DNA from 3 places in the Erwinia sp. HR93 genome. Region 2 is predicted to be linked to each of the others. Evidence: predicted binding sites of a transcription regulator. Region 2 holds the regulator's gene; each other region holds the start of a gene.
What was found. Region 2 encodes CRP, which controls carbon source genes, mostly activating them, when cyclic AMP is high. Its sites were predicted from a motif close to ATGTGANNNNNNTCACAT; they were not measured.

Region 1 (5,920 bases), 1.7 Mb from region 2:
TACAGGAGAACAATTGGTAAAAAGGCTCCACCGAAGTGGAGCCTTTATTCTACGCTTTTTCAGGCAAATCGTGAATTACATGGTTTGCGTGAATGTACGAGTGATAACGTCTTGCTGCTGTTCTTTCGTCAGTGAGTTGAAACGCACTGCGTAACCAGATACACGGATAGTCAACTGCGGATATTTTTCCGGGTTATCCATCGCGTCAAGCAGCATTTCGCGGTTCATCACGTTGACGTTCAGGTGCTGGCCACCTTCAATGCTGGCTTCGTGGTGGAAGTACCCATCCATCAGGCCGGCAAGGTTAGTCTTACGAACTTCGTCGTCTTTACCCAGCGCGTTCGGCACGATAGAGAAGGTATAGGAGATACCATCCTTCGCATAGGCGAACGGCAGTTTTGCAACAGAGGTCAGAGAAGCCACTGCGCCTTTCTGATCGCGGCCGTGCATCGGGTTAGCGCCGGGGCCGAACGGAGCGCCTGCGCGGCGGCCATCCGGAGTGTTACCCGTTTTCTTACCATAAACGACGTTAGAGGTGATGGTTAGCACTGACTGCGTTGGAATTGCGTTGCGATAAGTATGCAGCTTCTGAATTTTCTTCATGAAGCGTTCAACCAGATCAACGGCTAAATCGTCAACGCGCGGGTCGTTGTTACCAAACTGCGGGTATTCGCCTTCGATTTCGAAGTCTACGGCCAGACCGTTTTCGTCACGAACAGGTTTCACTTTTGCATATTTAATTGCGGACAGAGAGTCAGCCGCAACGGACAGACCAGCAATACCGCAAGCCATAGTACGGATGACATCGCGATCGTGCAGCGCCATCAGAGAAGCTTCATAGCTGTACTTGTCATGCATGTAGTGAATGATATTCAGGGCGGTGACATACTGCTTAGCCAGCCAGTCCATGAAATGATCCATACGAGCCATTACGGTATCAAAGTTCAGCACGTCGTCTGTGATAGGTGCTTCTTTCGGGCCGACCTGCATTTTCAGTTTTTCGTCCACGCCGCCATTGATTGCATACAGCATGGTTTTCGCCAGGTTGGCGCGTGCGCCGAAGAACTGCATCTGCTTACCAACTATCATTGGGCTTACGCAGCAGGCGATAGCATAGTCGTCGTTGTTGAAATCCGGACGCATCAGGTCATCGTTCTCATACTGTACAGATGAGGTATCAATAGACACTTTCGCAGCGAATTTCTTGAAGTTCAACGGCAGTTTTTCTGACCACAGAATGGTCATATTAGGTTCCGGAGACGGCCCCATGGTGTACAGGGTGTTCAGGAAACGGAAGCTGCTCTTGGTAACCAGAGTACGGCCATCTAAACCCATACCGCCGATAGACTCTGTAGCCCAAATTGGGTCGCCGGAGAACAGTTCGTCATATTCAGGAGTACGCAGGAAGCGAACCATACGCAGCTTCATCACCAGGTGGTCGATCAGTTCCTGAGCGTCTTGTTCAGTGATTTTACCGGCTTTCAGATCGCGTTCGATGTAGATATCCAGGAAGCTGGAAACACGACCGAAGGACATGGCGGCGCCGTTTTGAGATTTAACTGCGGCCAGGTAACCGAAATAGGTCCACTGTACTGCTTCCTGAGCGTTAGTTGCCGGGCCAGAGATATCACAGCCATATTTAGCCGCCATTTCTTTAATCTGACCCAGTGCGCGATGCTGTTCAGCAATTTCCTCACGCAGACGGATAGTCGCTTCTAAATCTTCACCATTTTCCAGTTTTGACTGCAGAGAGGTGAACTGAGCGAATTTATCTTTCATCAGGTAATCGATACCGTACAGCGCTACGCGACGATAGTCACCGATGATACGACCACGGCCATAGGCATCCGGCAGGCCGGTCAGTACACCTGATTTACGGCAGCGCAGGATATCCGGGGTATAAACATCAAATACGCCCTGATTATGCGTCTTACGATATTCGGTGAAAATTTTCAGCGTTTCTGGATCGATTTCACGATCGTAAGCTTTACATGAGTTTACGATCATTTTGATGCCGCCAAACGGGATCAGAGCACGCTTAAGCGGTGCTTCCGTCTGCAGACCTACGACTTTTTCGAGGTCTTTAATGATATAGCCGGCATCGTGTGAAGTAATGGTAGCAGGAACAGAAGTATCAAAATCAACCGGCGCGTGCGTGCGGTTTTCAATTTTGATGCCTTCCATTACGTTATCCCACAGGCGGCTCGTCGCGTCGGTCGCACCGGCCAGGAAGGTTTCATCGCCTTCATATGGGCTATAGTTTTTCTGGATAAAGTCGCGAACGTTGACTTCACCCTGCCATTCGCCTTTAGCAAACCCTTCCCAGGCTGCGGTTAATTTTTCATTAAGCTCGGACATGTAACACCTACCTTCTAATGTGGAAGTTCCGATTTACTGCGCCTTAGGCAACAATATTAGTGCTTGTCGCTGCGGCGCAGGTAAATAATCCAGTATGTCAATCCAACCAAAATACCGCCGCCGATAATGTTACCTATTGTAACGGGTATAAGATTATCGGTGATGAAATTCATAATGGTCAGATGCGAAAATTGCTCCGGCGATGCGCCGATAGCGTGCCAGAATTCTGGCGAGCCGAAGTGGCGTACGACAATCCCCATTGGGATCATAAACATATTTGCGATGCTGTGTTCAAAGCCGCTGGCGACAAACATGCCGACAGGGAGCACCATAATTAACGCCTTATCCATTAAGCTGTGCCCGGAATAGCTCATCCAGACGGCGAGGCAAACCATAAGATTCGCCAGGATACCGAGGCTCAGGGCTTCAATAAAGGTATGGTGAAGTTTGTGATCGGCGGTTTGTAAAACATTCAACCCCCAGAGACCGTTATCCACCATATATTCTCCGGACAGCCAGATAAGCAGCACGAAAAGCAGTGCACCCAGCAGGTTACCTACATAGACATTCAGCCAGTTTTTCGCCAGTTGGCCCCAGCTAATACGCCCGCTGGCTTTGGCGACAACAATCAGCACGGTGGAGGTAAATAGATCCGCACCGCAAATGACGCAGAGAATTAAACCAAGGGAGAAGCAGATACCGCCGATAAGTTTTGAGATACCATAAGGCATCTCGGCAGTACCGGTTGTAGCGGTAATATAAAAAACGAATGCGATGGAGATAAACACGCCTGCCGTAATGGCCAGATAAAACGTGGTCATCGGATGTTTTGTTGCCTTATAGACACCCGCTTCTTCGGCGACTTTCGCCATATCAGATGGGAGCAATAGATCAAAAGGGTTGTCAGCTTTCACACTAACTCTCTCTTTATTTAAGTCGGCGACGAGATACTAACAAAGCATTATAGATGAGAATTTGATATAGATCATATCTCGCCTGGCTAATAGGCCTGGGAATAGTTTGATTTTTACCCTACTCCAGAATAATTTATTGATTTTTATGTAAAAAATAAATTTTAAAGTTTATTGATTAAGTTGAATTATTATTGTTTTTACCTCCGAATAAGTTAATCAATAGCGGTTTTTAAATAAATAAAATCAACAATTAAATTTTATATAAAATATTGCATTTACTATTATTTAACTTATTTATGACAATTGTTGATTTTAATTTTTAATTTAAAAACGGGACGCGCTGTCCCGAAATATATCAAAAAAAGAAGCTAACCCTAAGGGGGTATTTGTGCTGATTCTATGCTTCTTGTGCGGCAGATTTGGCGCGCTGTAGTTTCTGCCATGCGCCCAGTAGCGCACGATGCGCCGGGAAAGCGGTGAATTCGTCGTCAACCGCGACCAGGCCATAGAATGGTGCTTCTCCACTTATTGCGGCGCTTGCAGCTTCCACCGCTTCCTTGCCAAACATACGCACAAAAGCATAGTAGTATTGCTCGGGCTTTCTATCTGGCTCTTGGGCCAGAAGCAGGAGTGTTTGCAGGCAGCGATAATAGCGCGCGCGTTCAGGAGAAAACACTGAACCATTAAATTCCATGGTCCACTCGGTCCAAATAAGTGCTTGTTCCAGGTCGCCCCCGGCCAGCGCTAACATAGCCTTGAGCTCCCCGATGCGCAGCGTTGACCAGCCGTTATCTTTCCCGGTAGCCAGGCCCAGTAGCTCGCGCACGCGAGTAAAATCATCCAGGCTTTCATCATCAAATTGTTCGATAAGCTGCAGATAATCCGCTTTATCCCAGGCGCTTTCCGGTAGGTTAAAAATAGTTTCGCGTAAATGGCCGCCCATATTATTGTTTGCCAACCATAAATCTTCTGCCGGATAGATATCTGACATACCAGGCACTAAAATCCGGCAGGCGTAAACCCCTAAATGTTCGTAATCAGCGATATAAACTTCTTTGAGCTCGTCTTCGAAAATAGCCATTAGCGTGGCAAATTCTTCCTCAGTCGTACCAGAAAAGTTCCAGTCTACAAACGAATAATCAGCGTCTTGTTTAAACAGATCCCATGAAATCAAGCCGCTTGAGTCAATAAAGTGAGTTTCCAGATTGGTATGTTCAGCCACTTCTTCATCGTCAAACGTCGGTGGCGTAAACACATCTAAATCCTTCAGACTTCTTCCCTGCAATAATTCAGTGACGGTGCGTTCAAGTGCGACACCAAAATCAGGGTGCGCGCCAAAAGAGGCGAAGCAGGTGCCATTGTCTGGGTTAAACAGCACCACACAAATGACAGGATACTGGCCGCCAAGAGAAGCATCATAAGCGAAAATAGGGAAACCTTCCGTTTCAAGTTTCTCAATGGCTTCGACCACGGCCGGATAACGTTGTAGCACTGATAAGGGTATTTCCGGCAAGCTGATACATTCAGCAATAATCCGATTCTTTACGTATCTCTCAAACACTTCAGATAAACCCTGAACGCGTGCTTCATTACGGGTATTACCTGCTGACATGCCGTTTGAAACATAAAGGTTACCGATAATATTGACCGGGATATAAATCGTTTTATTGTCTGACTGACGCGTAAACGGCAAAGCGCACACGCCCCGCGCCGCATTGCTGGTTTGCAGATCGATTAACATACTGGCGCGGAGTTCGCCATCCGGGTCGTAAAACTCGCGCAGCTGTTCATCAAGTATGCCTTCAGGCAGCGCGTCGTCAGTAGGGACAGGGAACCAGCGTTCGTTAGGGTAGTGTACAAATGGCGCATCAGCCTGTGCTTTACCCAGCCAAAAATCGGCAAAGAAATAGTTGGTAGACAGGCGTTCGAAATATTCGCCAAGAGCAGAAGCCAGCGCCGCTTTGCGCGTAGCACCTTTCCCGTTAGTAAAACAAAGCGCACATTCTTTGTCGCGAATATGCACTGACCAAACGTTTGGAACAGGGTTTAGCCAGGAAGCTTCTTCAATATGGAAACCTAAATTGTTGAGCTGTTGCTGGAAGCGTTCAATAGAGGCTTCCAGGGCGGCGTCTTTACCAGGAATAAACGTTTGGCTCATGTTTTGTTCACTTTTGTAGTGCGTTAAGGCGCGCATGATACGGATTTTCGCAGAGGTACGCCATCGTCGCGCATGAGGTTATCGTAGGAAACCCGCGATGGCGGTTAGGGAAGAAGTGAAGAATCGCGAGTGGAGGCAGTGGGCGAACTAACAGCGATAAATTTCTCATATTACTTTGGTGTTAGATAAATATTCTATTGGATGGCGGGCGTAAGAGGGAGGCAATCGGGATTATCCATTGCAGGTGCTTCTGCTGAGTGATAAAACCGGTAATCACAATGATTTACTTTTATAAAGCGTGGTGAGGGAAATGACGCAGGTCTATAACTTTAGCTCTGGTCCGGCAATGCTGCCGGCCGATGTGCTGCAGCAGGCGCAGCAAGAATTACGAAACTGGAATGGGCTTGGCACCTCCGTTATGGAGATAAGCCATCGGGGCAAAGCGTTCATCCAGGTTGCCGAACAGGCAGAGCAGGATCTTCGCGATCTG
Region 2 (5,920 bases):
GCAGCGGCCACGGGGAATCCCGGAAATATTTACACACCTACGACGAGGCGGTGCCCTGGAATCAGGTTCCCGGTACATTTACCCCCTGGCAGCCGCTGCCTGCGGACACGGACATCCTGTTTTACGAAGGTCTACACGGCGGGGTGGTCACGCCGCAGATAGACGTGGCGCAGCACGTAGATTTGTTGGTCGGCGTAGTGCCTATTGTAAACCTAGAGTGGATACAAAAACTGGTGCGGGATATGAGCGAGCGCGGTCATTCCCGCGAGGCCGTGATGGACTCGGTCGTGCGTTCAATGGAAGACTATATTAACTACATTACCCCTCAGTTTTCGCGCACGCACATTAATTTCCAGCGCGTGCCCACCGTCGATACGTCAAATCCCTTCGCAGCCCGGGCGATCCCCTCACTGGACGAAAGTTTGGTGGTGATTCATTTTCGTAACCTGGAGCAGATCGATTTCCCCTGGCTGCTGGCTATGCTGCAAGGCTCGTTCATTTCTCACATGAATACGCTGGTAGTGCCGGGAGGGAAAATGGGGCTTGCAATGGAGCTTATCATGACACCGCTGGTGAAACGGTTAATTGAAGACCGGGGAATCAACTAAAATCGCGCGCCTTATTAAAGACGCGCAGCGTCTAATCAGGCTTCAATCACTTCCCATGAATGGGTAATATTGGCCGCCTTTTCCAGCATCAACGCAACCGAACAGTATTTTTCGGCTGACAGTTCAACCGCACGTGCAACCGCGTTATCCCTCAGCCCGCGCCCGGTAACAATAAAGTGCAGATTAATATGCGTGAAAAGCCGCGGCGCTTCTTCACGGCGCTCGGACGTAAGTTTAACCTCACAATCGGTTACGTCATGGCGCCCTTTTTGCAAGATAGAAACCACATCTATCGCGCTGCAACTTCCGGCCGCCATTAATACCATTTCCATCGGGCTTGGCGCCTTGTCTCCTGAATTACCGTCCATCAAAACCTGATGACCAGAGGCGGATTCGGCGAGGAATGTTAGCCCTTCTACCCATTTAACTCGTGCCTGCATTTTGTACGCTCCGTTAGATTACGCTTCCCCACAGAGTAAGCGTCAGGGGCGAAACTGGCAACAGAAGGCGACCTGCGTCAAGCTGAAACGAGACAAGAAGAGACACTGGTGAAAAGCTATGTTAAAACAGACCGGATACTGCTGCGTCGTAGTGAAGGTCATTCAGGTAAAAACTTTACTGATAACAGGCTGTTCTGATCCCCTTCCCATTTAAAACGCAGAACTCGTTTACCACGTTTGGGAGAAGCATAAGCGCCTCTTCCAGATGCCAGTTTATAATCAGAGGATAACCGCACATGGTGCTTGGCAAACCGCAAACAGACCCGACTCTCGAATGGTTTTTGTCTCATTGCCACATTCATAAGTATCCCTCCAAAAGCACGCTCATCCATCAGGGTGAAAAAGCCGAAACGCTTTACTACATCGTGAAAGGCTCCGTGGCCGTACTGATTAAAGATGAAGAGGGCAAAGAAATGATCCTCTCATACCTTAATCAGGGCGATTTTATCGGCGAACTGGGCCTCTTTGAGGAAGGGCAGGAGCGTAGCGCCTGGGTTCGGGCCAAAAGTGCCTGCGAGGTCGCGGAAATCTCCTATAAAAATTTTCGTCAGTTAATCCAGGTTAATCCGGATATTCTAATGCGCCTCTCATCACAAATGGCGCGTCGCCTGCAGGTCACCTCTGAAAAAGTCGGTAACCTTGCTTTCCTGGACGTTACCGGCCGCATTGCTCAAACCCTACTAAACCTGGCGAAGCAGCCTGATGCCATGACGCATCCTGACGGCATGCAGATAAAAATTACCCGCCAGGAAATCGGGCAAATCGTGGGCTGCTCCCGTGAAACCGTCGGCCGCATTTTAAAAATGCTCGAAGATCAGAACCTGATATCCGCGCACGGCAAAACTATCGTCGTCTACGGCACGCGCTAAACGCGGCGGCGCGGCGTGTTATCACGCACACCGCGCCGATACCTCAGGTCGTTATATATGTGGCGCCGACTGATTTATCACCCTGAAGTCAATTACGCGCTGCGTCAGACGCTGGTGCTATGTCTGCCGGTTGCCGTCGGCCTGGCGCTGGGTAACCTTCGTCTTGGTCTACTTTTTTCATTAGTTCCCGCCTGCTGCAATATGGCCGGGCTGGATACCCCTCATAAACGCTTTTTTAAACGACTTATCGTTGGCGGCTGCCTATTCGCCTCTTGCAGTCTGATCGTGCAATTATTGATGCGAGAAAATGTGCCGCTGCCGGCCATCTTCTTCGGCATGGCGCTGCTTCTGGGCGTAACGGCGGAAATCAGCTCACTGCATGCAAGGCTATTTCCTGCCTCAATGGTGGCCGCTATTTTTACGCTCAGCCTCGCGGGAAACATGCCGGTTTGGCAACCCATGCTGCTGTACGCGCTTGGTACCACCTGGTACGGACTGTTTAATCGCTTTTGGCTTTGGCTGTGGCGTGAACAGCCGCTGCGTGAAACGCTCAGTTTGCTGTATCGCGAGCTGGCTAATTACTGTGAAGCGAAATATAGCCTGCTGACGCAGCACACCTGTCCTGAGAAAGCGCTGCCGCCGTTGCTGACGCGCCAGCAGAAAGTCGTTGACCTGATAAGCCAGTGCTACCAGCAGCTTCATATGCTTTCCACCGGCAGCCAGCAAAGTGACTACAAGCGCCTGCTGCGCATCTTCCAGGTCGGGCTCGATTTGCAGGAGCACATCTCTGTCAGTCTGCATCAACCGGAAGAAGTGCAAAAGTTAATCGAGAAGAGCCACGCTGAGGCGGTCATTCGCTGGAACGCTCAAATCGTCGCCTCCCGGCTGCGAGTGCTGGCGGATGACATTCTTTATCATCGCTATCCCCGCCGCTTTAGCATGGAAAAACCGCTATCTGCGCTGGCCAAAATCGCCCGACAACACCCGGATAATCCGGTTGGGCAATTTTGCCACTACCACTTCAGCCGCATCGCCCGCGTGCTGCGCACCCAGCGCCCGCTATACGCACGTAATCTTATGGCCGACAGAGAGCGCCGCCTGCCGCTCTTCCCCGCGCTAAAAAATTATCTATCGCTAAAATCTACGGCATTGCGCAGCGCGGCCCGCACCGGCGTTATGCTGGCAATAGGCAGTCTGCTCGGCAGCGCGCTGCATCTGCCTAAACCCTGGTGGATTTTAATGACGATTATGTTTGTCACCCAAAACGGTTACGGAGCGACCCGGGTGCGTATTTTTCACCGGGCGGGCGGAACTATGGCCGGGCTGCTGGTAGCCGCCGTCACGCTGCATTTCCATGTGCCGGAGGGCTATATGCTATTGGGCATGCTACTCATTACCCTGATTGGCTACCTGATTATTCGCAAGCAGTACGGGCTGGCAACGGTAGGTTTTACCTTGACGGCGGTGTATACGCTTCAACTTCTCTCGCTGAACGGCGATCGGTTTATTATGACGCGGCTGGTGGATACGCTTATCGGCTGTCTCATCGCCTTCGGTGGCATGGTATGGCTGTGGCCGCAGTGGCAAAGCGGCCTGCTGCGCCAGAACGCACACGACACGCTGGAGGAAGACCAGCAGGCTATCCGCCTGATTTTAAGCGTCAACCCACAGCCAGGGCCGCTGGCATACGAACGTATGCGGGTAAACCAGGCGCATAATGCGCTATATAATTCGCTCAATCAGGCAATGCAGGAACCCGGATTCAATACCCGCTACCTGACCGATATGAAACTTTGGGTGACCCACAGTCAATTTATCGTCGAGCATATTAATGCGATGACGACGCTGGCGCGCGAACATACTTTGCTAGAGCCCGCGCTTGCCCAGCGCTATCTGGAATCCTGCGAGATTGCGATTCAGCGCTGCCAGCAGCGCCTGGAGTACGACGAACCAGGTGAAACCGACAGCGCCAATATTCTGGAATCAATGGATATGCTTAACAGTGGACCGCTCAGCACGCTGGAGCAGCATCTTCAGCGCGTGCTAGGCCATTTAAATGCGATGCACACAATTTCATCTATCGCGTGGCGCCAGCGCCCCCACCACGGCATATGGTTAAAGCGGCGCCTGGGGGGCGAAAACCCGTCCGTACGAAGTCTAAGCCAGGCCGATTAGCCCTGAATAAACCGTTCTATCGCCTGCGCGAAACGGCGCATCCCCTCTTCAATCTCATCGTCGCTAATGATTAAAGAAGGCGCGAAGCGCAATACGTCTGAGCCAGCGCTCAGGATAGCGACGCCGGACTCAGCGGCGATATTCACTAACTCGCCCGCGCGCCCGCGATACGGCGAACTCAGCACCGCCCCGACCAATAACCCCATACCACGCATCTCACAGAAAACATCAAACTGCTCCCCAATTTGCTGAAGATGCGCAATAAAGCGCTGGCGCTTACGCTGGACGCCCTGTAGCACTTGCGGAGTATTAATTATCTCCAGCGCCTTTAACGCTACGGCGCAGGCCAGTGGATTACCGCCATAGGTGGAACCGTGCGATCCCACGTGAAACGATGAGGCGATATCGGCGGTTGTCAGCACCGCGCTCACCGGAAAACCGCCGCCCAGCGCTTTGGCACTGGTGAGAATATCCGGCGTTACGCCATAATGCATATAAGCGAATAACTCCCCAGTGCGCCCCATCCCGCACTGTACTTCATCAAATACCAGCAGAGCCTGATGTTTGTCACACAGCGCGCGCAGGCCGCGCAGGAAATCAGCCTCAGCGGCGGTTAACCCTCCTTCGCCCTGAATCGGCTCAACCACTACCGCACACGTGTGTGAGTCCATAACCGCCTGCACGGCATGGAGATCGTTAAAAGGAACGTGCACGATATCGGCAGGCTTCGGCCCAAATCCATCCGAATATTTCGACTGTCCGCCTACCGAGACCGTAAACAGCGAACGTCCATGAAACGCATTGTGAAACGCAATAATTTTGGTTTTATAAGGATTATGGCGCGTAATCGCCCAGCGGCGCGCCAGCTTAAACGCCGTTTCATTCGCTTCGGTACCGGAATTCATAAACAGCACGCGCTCTGCAAACGTCGCGGCAATCAGTTGGCGAGCCAGAAGCAGGGCCGGCTCGTTGGTGAAGACATTGCTGACGTGCCACAGCCTTTCGCACTGGTTTTTCAGCACCGAGACCAGCGCAGGATGGCAATGCCCCAGCGCCGTAACCGCGATACCGCCTGCAAAATCAATATACATGTTACCCTGGCGATCCCAGACGCGGCTGCCCTCCCCGGTTACCGGAATAAACGGCGCCGGTGCATAAACCGACATAATGACTTCGTCAAACACTTCCCTTCCCGGGTAGTATTCCCCAGTTTCCATCGCGGACTCACTCATTACCGCCACCTCAGCAATATGAAAATATAATCATAAAATATGAATAAATTATCAAAAAAGGGCAAATGAAATTAACGTTGCAGAAAATTATTAAGCAGTAAATGGCCCTGCTCGCTCATGATGCTCTCAGGATGAAACTGCACGCCTTCAAGATCCCAATGCTTATGGCGCAGCCCCATAATTTCCCGATCCTCGCTCCAGGCGGTAACCTCAAGCACAGGCGGCAGCGTCGCCGGTTCAACAATCAGTGAATGATAACGAGTTACCGTCAGTGGATTATTCAGCCCGGTAAAAACGCCTTTTCCGGAGTGATTAATGGCAGACGTTTTTCCGTGCATCACCCGCTGCGCCCGCACAACTTGGGCGCCGAGAGCCTGCGCAATAGCCTGATGTCCAAGACAAACGCCGAGGATGGGGAGCTTTCCCGCAAAATGTTGAATAATTGGCAGCGAAATACCCGCTTCAGTGGGCGAACAAGGGCCGGGAGAAATAACAATTTTTGCCGGCGCTATGCTCTTAACATCCTCAATACCAAT
Region 3 (5,920 bases), 2.7 Mb from region 2:
CGCTGTGACACTGCGTGAAAGCGGGGAACTGGCCCCCGCTGCCGTCAATTTTGTTTCTTTTCGAGTTCCAGCAACTGCGAAGGAGTCACTGCCGGATAACCCTGGGCGTCCTGTGGGATTTCCCGGTGCGATGGGATGGGTACCAGCGGCCCGAGAAAGCGCGGTTCGCGCTTGAAAATATACAGGTCTGCCAGTGCGCCGAGGCGAGCGCCAAACTCGCGCAGGCGTACCGTAAGCATATTTTTCGGTGACGGCACCGCGTAGCACTGGGCCTGAATTCCCATATGCTGGGCGATAAACAGCGCGCGCTCGCAGTGAAAGCGCTGGGTAATAATAATAAAGTCGTTGGTGTCAAAGACCTTACGGGTTCGGACAATCGAGTCCAAGGTCCGGAAACCGGCATAATCCAGCACGATATCGGTAGGGTCAACGCCCGCAGCGATTAAATCTTTACGCATGGTCATCGGTTCGTTATAGCTTTGCTGCGCGTTATCCCCGCTCAGCAGCAGATAACTGATTTTACCGCTGTTATAGGCGTTAATCGCGCCCTGGATGCGATAGCGGTAATATTGATTAATAACGCCGGTGCGATAATATTTTGCGGTGCCGAGCACCACGCCAACCTGGCGCCAGGGAAGATCCTGTATTTCATCATAGACGTAGGGCGCCGTTTTCCAACTGATCCAGCGGTCCAGCGCCAGCGCGGAAATAAGCGCCAGGGCTATCAAAGCCAGCAGACCGTAAAACAGACGCTTCAACATAGAGTTAGATACCTGACACCGGGAAGAGTAAGGAGCTTCAAGGCTACTTTATCCACGTAAACCGTGCAACATAACCGGGTGCGGTTGCGGCAAATTTCATCGCGGCGAAGATTCCAGTAATAAACGATCGGCATTATGGCAGCCCAGGCTGCGCAATAATGCGATGCTGGCGTCCCACTGGGTCAGCGCGGCATCTGCGCGTTCGGCTACCAGTACGCGGCCCAGCGCCTGCTCTGTATAACCGTTAAGATACATAACGTTAAGCGCCACCTGCAGCGGCGGCAGTGAAGGGTTATAGGCCGCACTTTCCGCGTAGCTGCCGCTAAATAGCGTGCCGTCTTTCATTTCCAGCGCGACGCCGGACGGAGAGTGACTGTAGGGAGCGTGGCTGCGGCTGGCGGCGGCGATTGCGGCCTGGCTCAGCGCATCGCCCTGCAGCATAAATACATGAGGCTCGCTGTCCATTAACCGCGTTTGCACCCCGAGATCTTCCGGTCCAAAAGCCTCAGGTAAATAAGCGCTAAGGGGAGCAGGCTGTCGCTCGGGTAACTGGATTATCAGCCCGACGCCGCTGTTCAGTTCATTCATAAATTGCCGGCAGTGGCCGCACGGCGTGTAGTTGACCGTTACCGCACGAAGCCGGCGTTCGCCGCAGGTCCAGGCGTGTGAAATCGCGCTTTGTTCCGCATGGATGGTTTGCTGCAGCGTGCTGCCGGGGAATTCCATATTAGCGCCCAGCCAGAGGTTGCCGCTGACGCCGTGGGCGATGGCACCCACCTGAAAATGCGATATCGGAGCCCTGGCGCAGGCGGCGGCTACCGGTAACAGCGCCAGGGCCAGTGCGGTTTCATCAAACCCGCTGGCGGTTTCCAGCGCTTTCACCTCGCTGGCGCTAAACATTCCTGAAAAATGCGGGTCACTGAGCCTGGGGACCAATAATGGCCGCAGAACATCGGGAAGCTGCGCGACGGCGTGCTTAAAACGTGGATGCATGATAGACCTCAACACCAAAAATGGCTCCGTAGTTTACGGTGCCGCTTCAGCGCTATACGTGATCTTTATCTCATTATTAGTGCAATAAATGAAATCTCACAGCCGTGAGAGCCGATAGCGCAATATTGGCTACGGTTAGCCAAAAAAACGCAGGATTAAGGGAAACAGGAAAGGCGCCATTATTGAGGTCATAATCCCGCAGATAACCAGTGCCAGCGAGCCAAACGCGCCTTCCTGGTAATCCAGCTCGGCGCAGCGGGCGGTACCCAGCGCATGCGAGGCGGTGCCCATCGCCAGCCCGCGTGAGGCTTTGGTAGTGATTTTCATCGCATTGAGCATAGTGTGTCCGAACACTGCGCCTAAAATCCCGACAAAAATGACGCACACGGCGCTAATTGCCGGTAAACCACCGATGCTACCGCCCACGGCCATTGCAATCGGCGTTGTGACAGATTTGGGGAGAATAGAGGCGGCTATCTGCGGCGTGGCACCGAGCATCAGCGCTACGGCACTTCCGGTGACCATCGCCGTTATGCTGCCAATAAAGCAGATAGTGATAATCGACTTCCAGCGCGCGCGAATTTGATGGATCTGTTCATACAGCGGAAACGCCAGCGCTACAACGGCGGGCTGGAGTAGATCGTTGAGTACTTTACTGCCGCTGAAATAGCGCTCATACGAAAGCCCGCTGACCAGTAAAAAAGGGATGATAATGACCATTGAGACCAGTAACGGATTGAGCAGCGGCATTTTTAACCATCCGCCCAGACGGCGCGCTGCAAAAAAAACGATGAGCGTTATCGGTAGCGACCACCAAATATTTTCCATCATTTGTTTTTTACCTTATTGCGGCTAAATAACTGACGTTCGCCGTGTACCAGATGTGAACTCCAGCTCACCACCAGCATGACAATGACCGTACTTATGATGCAGGACACGACAATTGGTCCAAACTGGGCGCGTAGTAAATCAAAATATTGCATGACACCGACGCCAATGGGTACGAACAGCAGGGCCATATAGCGAATCAGCAGATGGCAGCCGGGCTGTACCCACTTTGCCGGCAGGATTTGAAAAGACAGGAGCAAAAACAGTAGCAGCATACCGATAATACTGCCGGGGATCGTGATGGGTAGCAGCGCAGCCAGCGCGATCCCCGCATAAAGACAGACGTAGATCAGCACAAAAGCTCGTAAATACTGCCAGACGATGGTCAACATATTACGCATAGCGGAATGTCCTTCGGAGAATGCATTCATCATACAATTAATTTTTTTTTTGTGCTACCGATCACATAATGTATTTCCATAACCCTCTTATTATGTCTGGTCGGTTTTACCCGAGATTGCAAGGTGGCAAAGGATATTGTCAGTGTAGTTTATGCTGGCATAACGGTGAGTTACCTTTGCGCTGAGGCCGTATGCGGCGCCAGTGGCAGTGAAGTGTTTTACTGTCGTGAATTTATCGGCAGAGACACAGTGTCATAAAAGATGGCGGTATTAGCGCGCTCCTGCCAGCTGAATTATTAACGTATATCTGAAATAAGGTTAAGCCATGCCGGATGCAGGTGCAGGCCGATCACTCCCTCCCGGCACCGATACTCGAATTTCTATGACAGGTTTGCAGGCGACGACTGATCAAAGCCGTGCTTTTTACCACCCTAAAAATTAGGCTACTATGAGCGCCTTTTTAGCGTGCGGGCAGAAACCATGCGGGTACTACTGGCACCGATGGAGGGCGTTCTCGACCCTCTGGTGCGTGAATTATTGAGTGAAGTTAATGACTATGACCTCTGCGTAACGGAATTTTTGCGCGTGGTAGATAGCTTATTGCCGGTAAAAGCATTCTATCGGATCTGCCCGGAACTGCGCCACGGCAGTAATACCTCTGCGGGCACGCGCGTTAGAGTGCAACTGCTGGGGCAGGCGCCCGAGTGGCTGGCGGAAAACGCGGCGCGTGCGATAGCGCTGGGATCGTGGGGAGTAGACCTCAATTGTGGATGCCCCTCAAAGGTAGTGAATGGCAGCGGGGGCGGGGCGTCTCTGCTGCGGGAGCCAGAACTCATTTATCGCGCCGTCAGCGCCATGCGCGCAGCGGTGCCCGCCGCGCTGCCGGTCACGGTAAAAGTGCGCCTCGGCTGGGATAGCAGCGCGCGGCGCGTTGAAATTGCCGATGCGGTACAGCAGGGCGGAGCCAGCGAAGTGGTGGTGCACGGGCGTACCAAAGAGGATGGCTATAAGGCGGATTGCATTAACTGGGCGGCAATCGGTGAAATTCGTCAGCGTTTACGCATCCCGGTTATTGCCAATGGCGAAATCTGGGACTGGCGCAGCGGGCAGGCGTGCCTGGCGGCAACCGGCTGTGAGGCGCTAATGCTGGGGCGCGGGGCGCTGACTATCCCTAATTTAGGGCAGGTGGTAAAACATAATGCCCCGGCCATGCCGTGGCCTGAGGTAGTACAGCTTTTATGCAAATATACCCGGCTGGAAAAACAGGACGATACCGGGCTGTATCATCTGGCGCGTATTAAACAGTGGCTTGGGTATTTGCGTAAAGCTTACCCGCAGGCGGAGACTCTATTTACCGTGGTGCGGGCTTTAAAAAGCTCGCGCGCGGTGGCGCAGGCGATTACCGCCTACGCGGACGCATTATGATAGGGGCGCACGGCGGCGCCCCGGTGCCAGTTGGGCCTTATGGCGATGGGTTTATGCGCGCATAAACCCATCGGCAGGCATAAAAACGAAGTTGGCGCGCCGGGGCTACGCCGCGTTTTATCGCATAGTTTGCGTTGCTGTCGGGTTAGCCATTTTTGTCGCTGCTATCCTCTGAGCCATTTTCGTCAGTATGGCGGTGAGTGCGCCGTTTTAGCCACAGGCGCACCAGCCATACCGCGGCGATAGCCAGCCCGAGCCAGAATAACAGCTTCATATGTTTATCAAACATATGAAGCCACGGGGTGATGATTTCGCCGCCCATATAGCCGAGCAGGGTAAACAGCGTGGCCCATACCAGGGCGCCGATAATATTAAGTGGAAGAAAAATTTTGGGCGGCAGGCGGCTGGCACCGATCAGGATGGGGCCGACAATGCGAAAGCCGTACATAAAACGTGAACCGACAACAAATAGCCACGGGTGACGGTTAATCAGGCGGCGCGCGCGGGTAATTTTACCGCGATAGCGCGGGAAGCGCTGGAGAATGGTTTCGCCGTAGCGTCGTCCGGCAAGATAAAGTAACTGATCGCCAATCATGCCTCCAAGCGCGACAGAAATGATAGTCAGCGGTAGTGACAGCAGCCCCTGATGTGCTGCGATACCGCCGAGTAACGTAACGGTTTCCCCCTCCGCCAGGCTACCCAATATCAGCGCAGCGTAGCCGTAATGCGTAATTAAGCTATTAATATCCATTGGATCCGTCGGGTTGTTAATCAATATCGTTGGTTAAGAATACACCCTGAAACCGATCGCAGCCTCAACGGAACGCTGGGAGGGAGAATTTTCGCGCTTCGCGTCGGACCGTCGATTACCCATTATACTGAAGGAACATACTGACGGTGCAGGTTCATGATTCGGAGGCAGCGTCATTGCCTGCTTCATTTTTGCGTCGCATCGGGGAGGTTATATGAACCATGTATGGGGGTTGTTTTCTCATCCTGCTCAAGAAATACAAAGTATCAGACGAGAAAATGAATCGGTATCGCACCATTATTTGCATCACGTACTTTTGATGGCCGCGATCCCGGTGATTTGCGCTTTTATTGGTACCACGCAAATCGGCTGGCGTTTTGGTGCCGAGCATGATGTCCGGCTCACCTTCGCCAGTGCCCTGGCGCTGGCTGCGCTGTTTTATGTTTTGATGCTGGCAGGCGTTGCTCTAATGGGACGCATTATTTGGTGGATGGCGCGCCACTATCTTCATCGGCCTTCACTCGGGCGCTGCTGTGTATTCGCCGGCTACGTGGCGACACCGCTGTTTCTGAGCGGCATCGTTGCCTTATACCCTCTGGTCTGGCTGTGTGCACTGGCGGGTGCGGTAGCTTTACTGTATACGGGATATCTCCTTTATATCGGGGTGCCCGCCTTTTTGACGATAAGCCGGGAAGAAGGACTGAGTTTTTCCAGTTCGACGCTGGCGATAGGCGTTTTAGTGCTGGAAATACTGTTGGCGC

Region 1: a site for CRP is predicted at 3,332-3,349, ahead of focA (formate transporter FocA). Genes of this name have one in related genera too.
Region 3: a site for CRP is predicted at 3,033-3,050, ahead of SFA31_RS17065 (CidA/LrgA family protein). Genes of this name have one in related genera too.

Annotation. Positions count from the first base shown of each region.
Region 1 covers NZ_JAXUDP010000001.1:2,711,583-2,717,502, forward strand. Annotated here, with positions in the region: gene pflB (formate C-acetyltransferase) at 76-2,358, opposite strand; gene focA (formate transporter FocA) at 2,415-3,272, opposite strand; gene ycaO (30S ribosomal protein S12 methylthiotransferase accessory factor YcaO) at 3,670-5,430, opposite strand; gene serC (3-phosphoserine/phosphohydroxythreonine transaminase) at 5,741-5,920, shown strand, end outside.
Region 2 covers NZ_JAXUDP010000001.1:996,080-1,001,999, reverse strand. Annotated here, with positions in the region: gene SFA31_RS04665 (phosphoribulokinase) at 1-608, shown strand, start outside; gene SFA31_RS04660 (OsmC family protein) at 644-1,048, opposite strand; gene crp (cAMP-activated global transcriptional regulator CRP) at 1,345-1,977, shown strand; gene SFA31_RS04650 (YccS/YhfK family putative transporter) at 2,035-4,152, shown strand; gene argD (bifunctional acetylornithine/succinyldiaminopimelate transaminase) at 4,149-5,369, opposite strand; gene pabA (aminodeoxychorismate synthase component 2) at 5,456-5,920, opposite strand, start outside.
Region 3 covers NZ_JAXUDP010000001.1:3,654,768-3,660,687, reverse strand. Annotated here, with positions in the region: gene sanA (outer membrane permeability protein SanA) at 45-761, opposite strand; gene cdd (cytidine deaminase) at 858-1,754, opposite strand; gene SFA31_RS17070 (CidB/LrgB family autolysis modulator) at 1,890-2,585, opposite strand; gene SFA31_RS17065 (CidA/LrgA family protein) at 2,582-2,983, opposite strand; gene dusC (tRNA dihydrouridine(16) synthase DusC) at 3,464-4,408, shown strand; gene SFA31_RS17055 (DedA family protein) at 4,554-5,159, opposite strand; gene SFA31_RS17050 (Yip1 family protein) at 5,374-5,920, shown strand, end outside.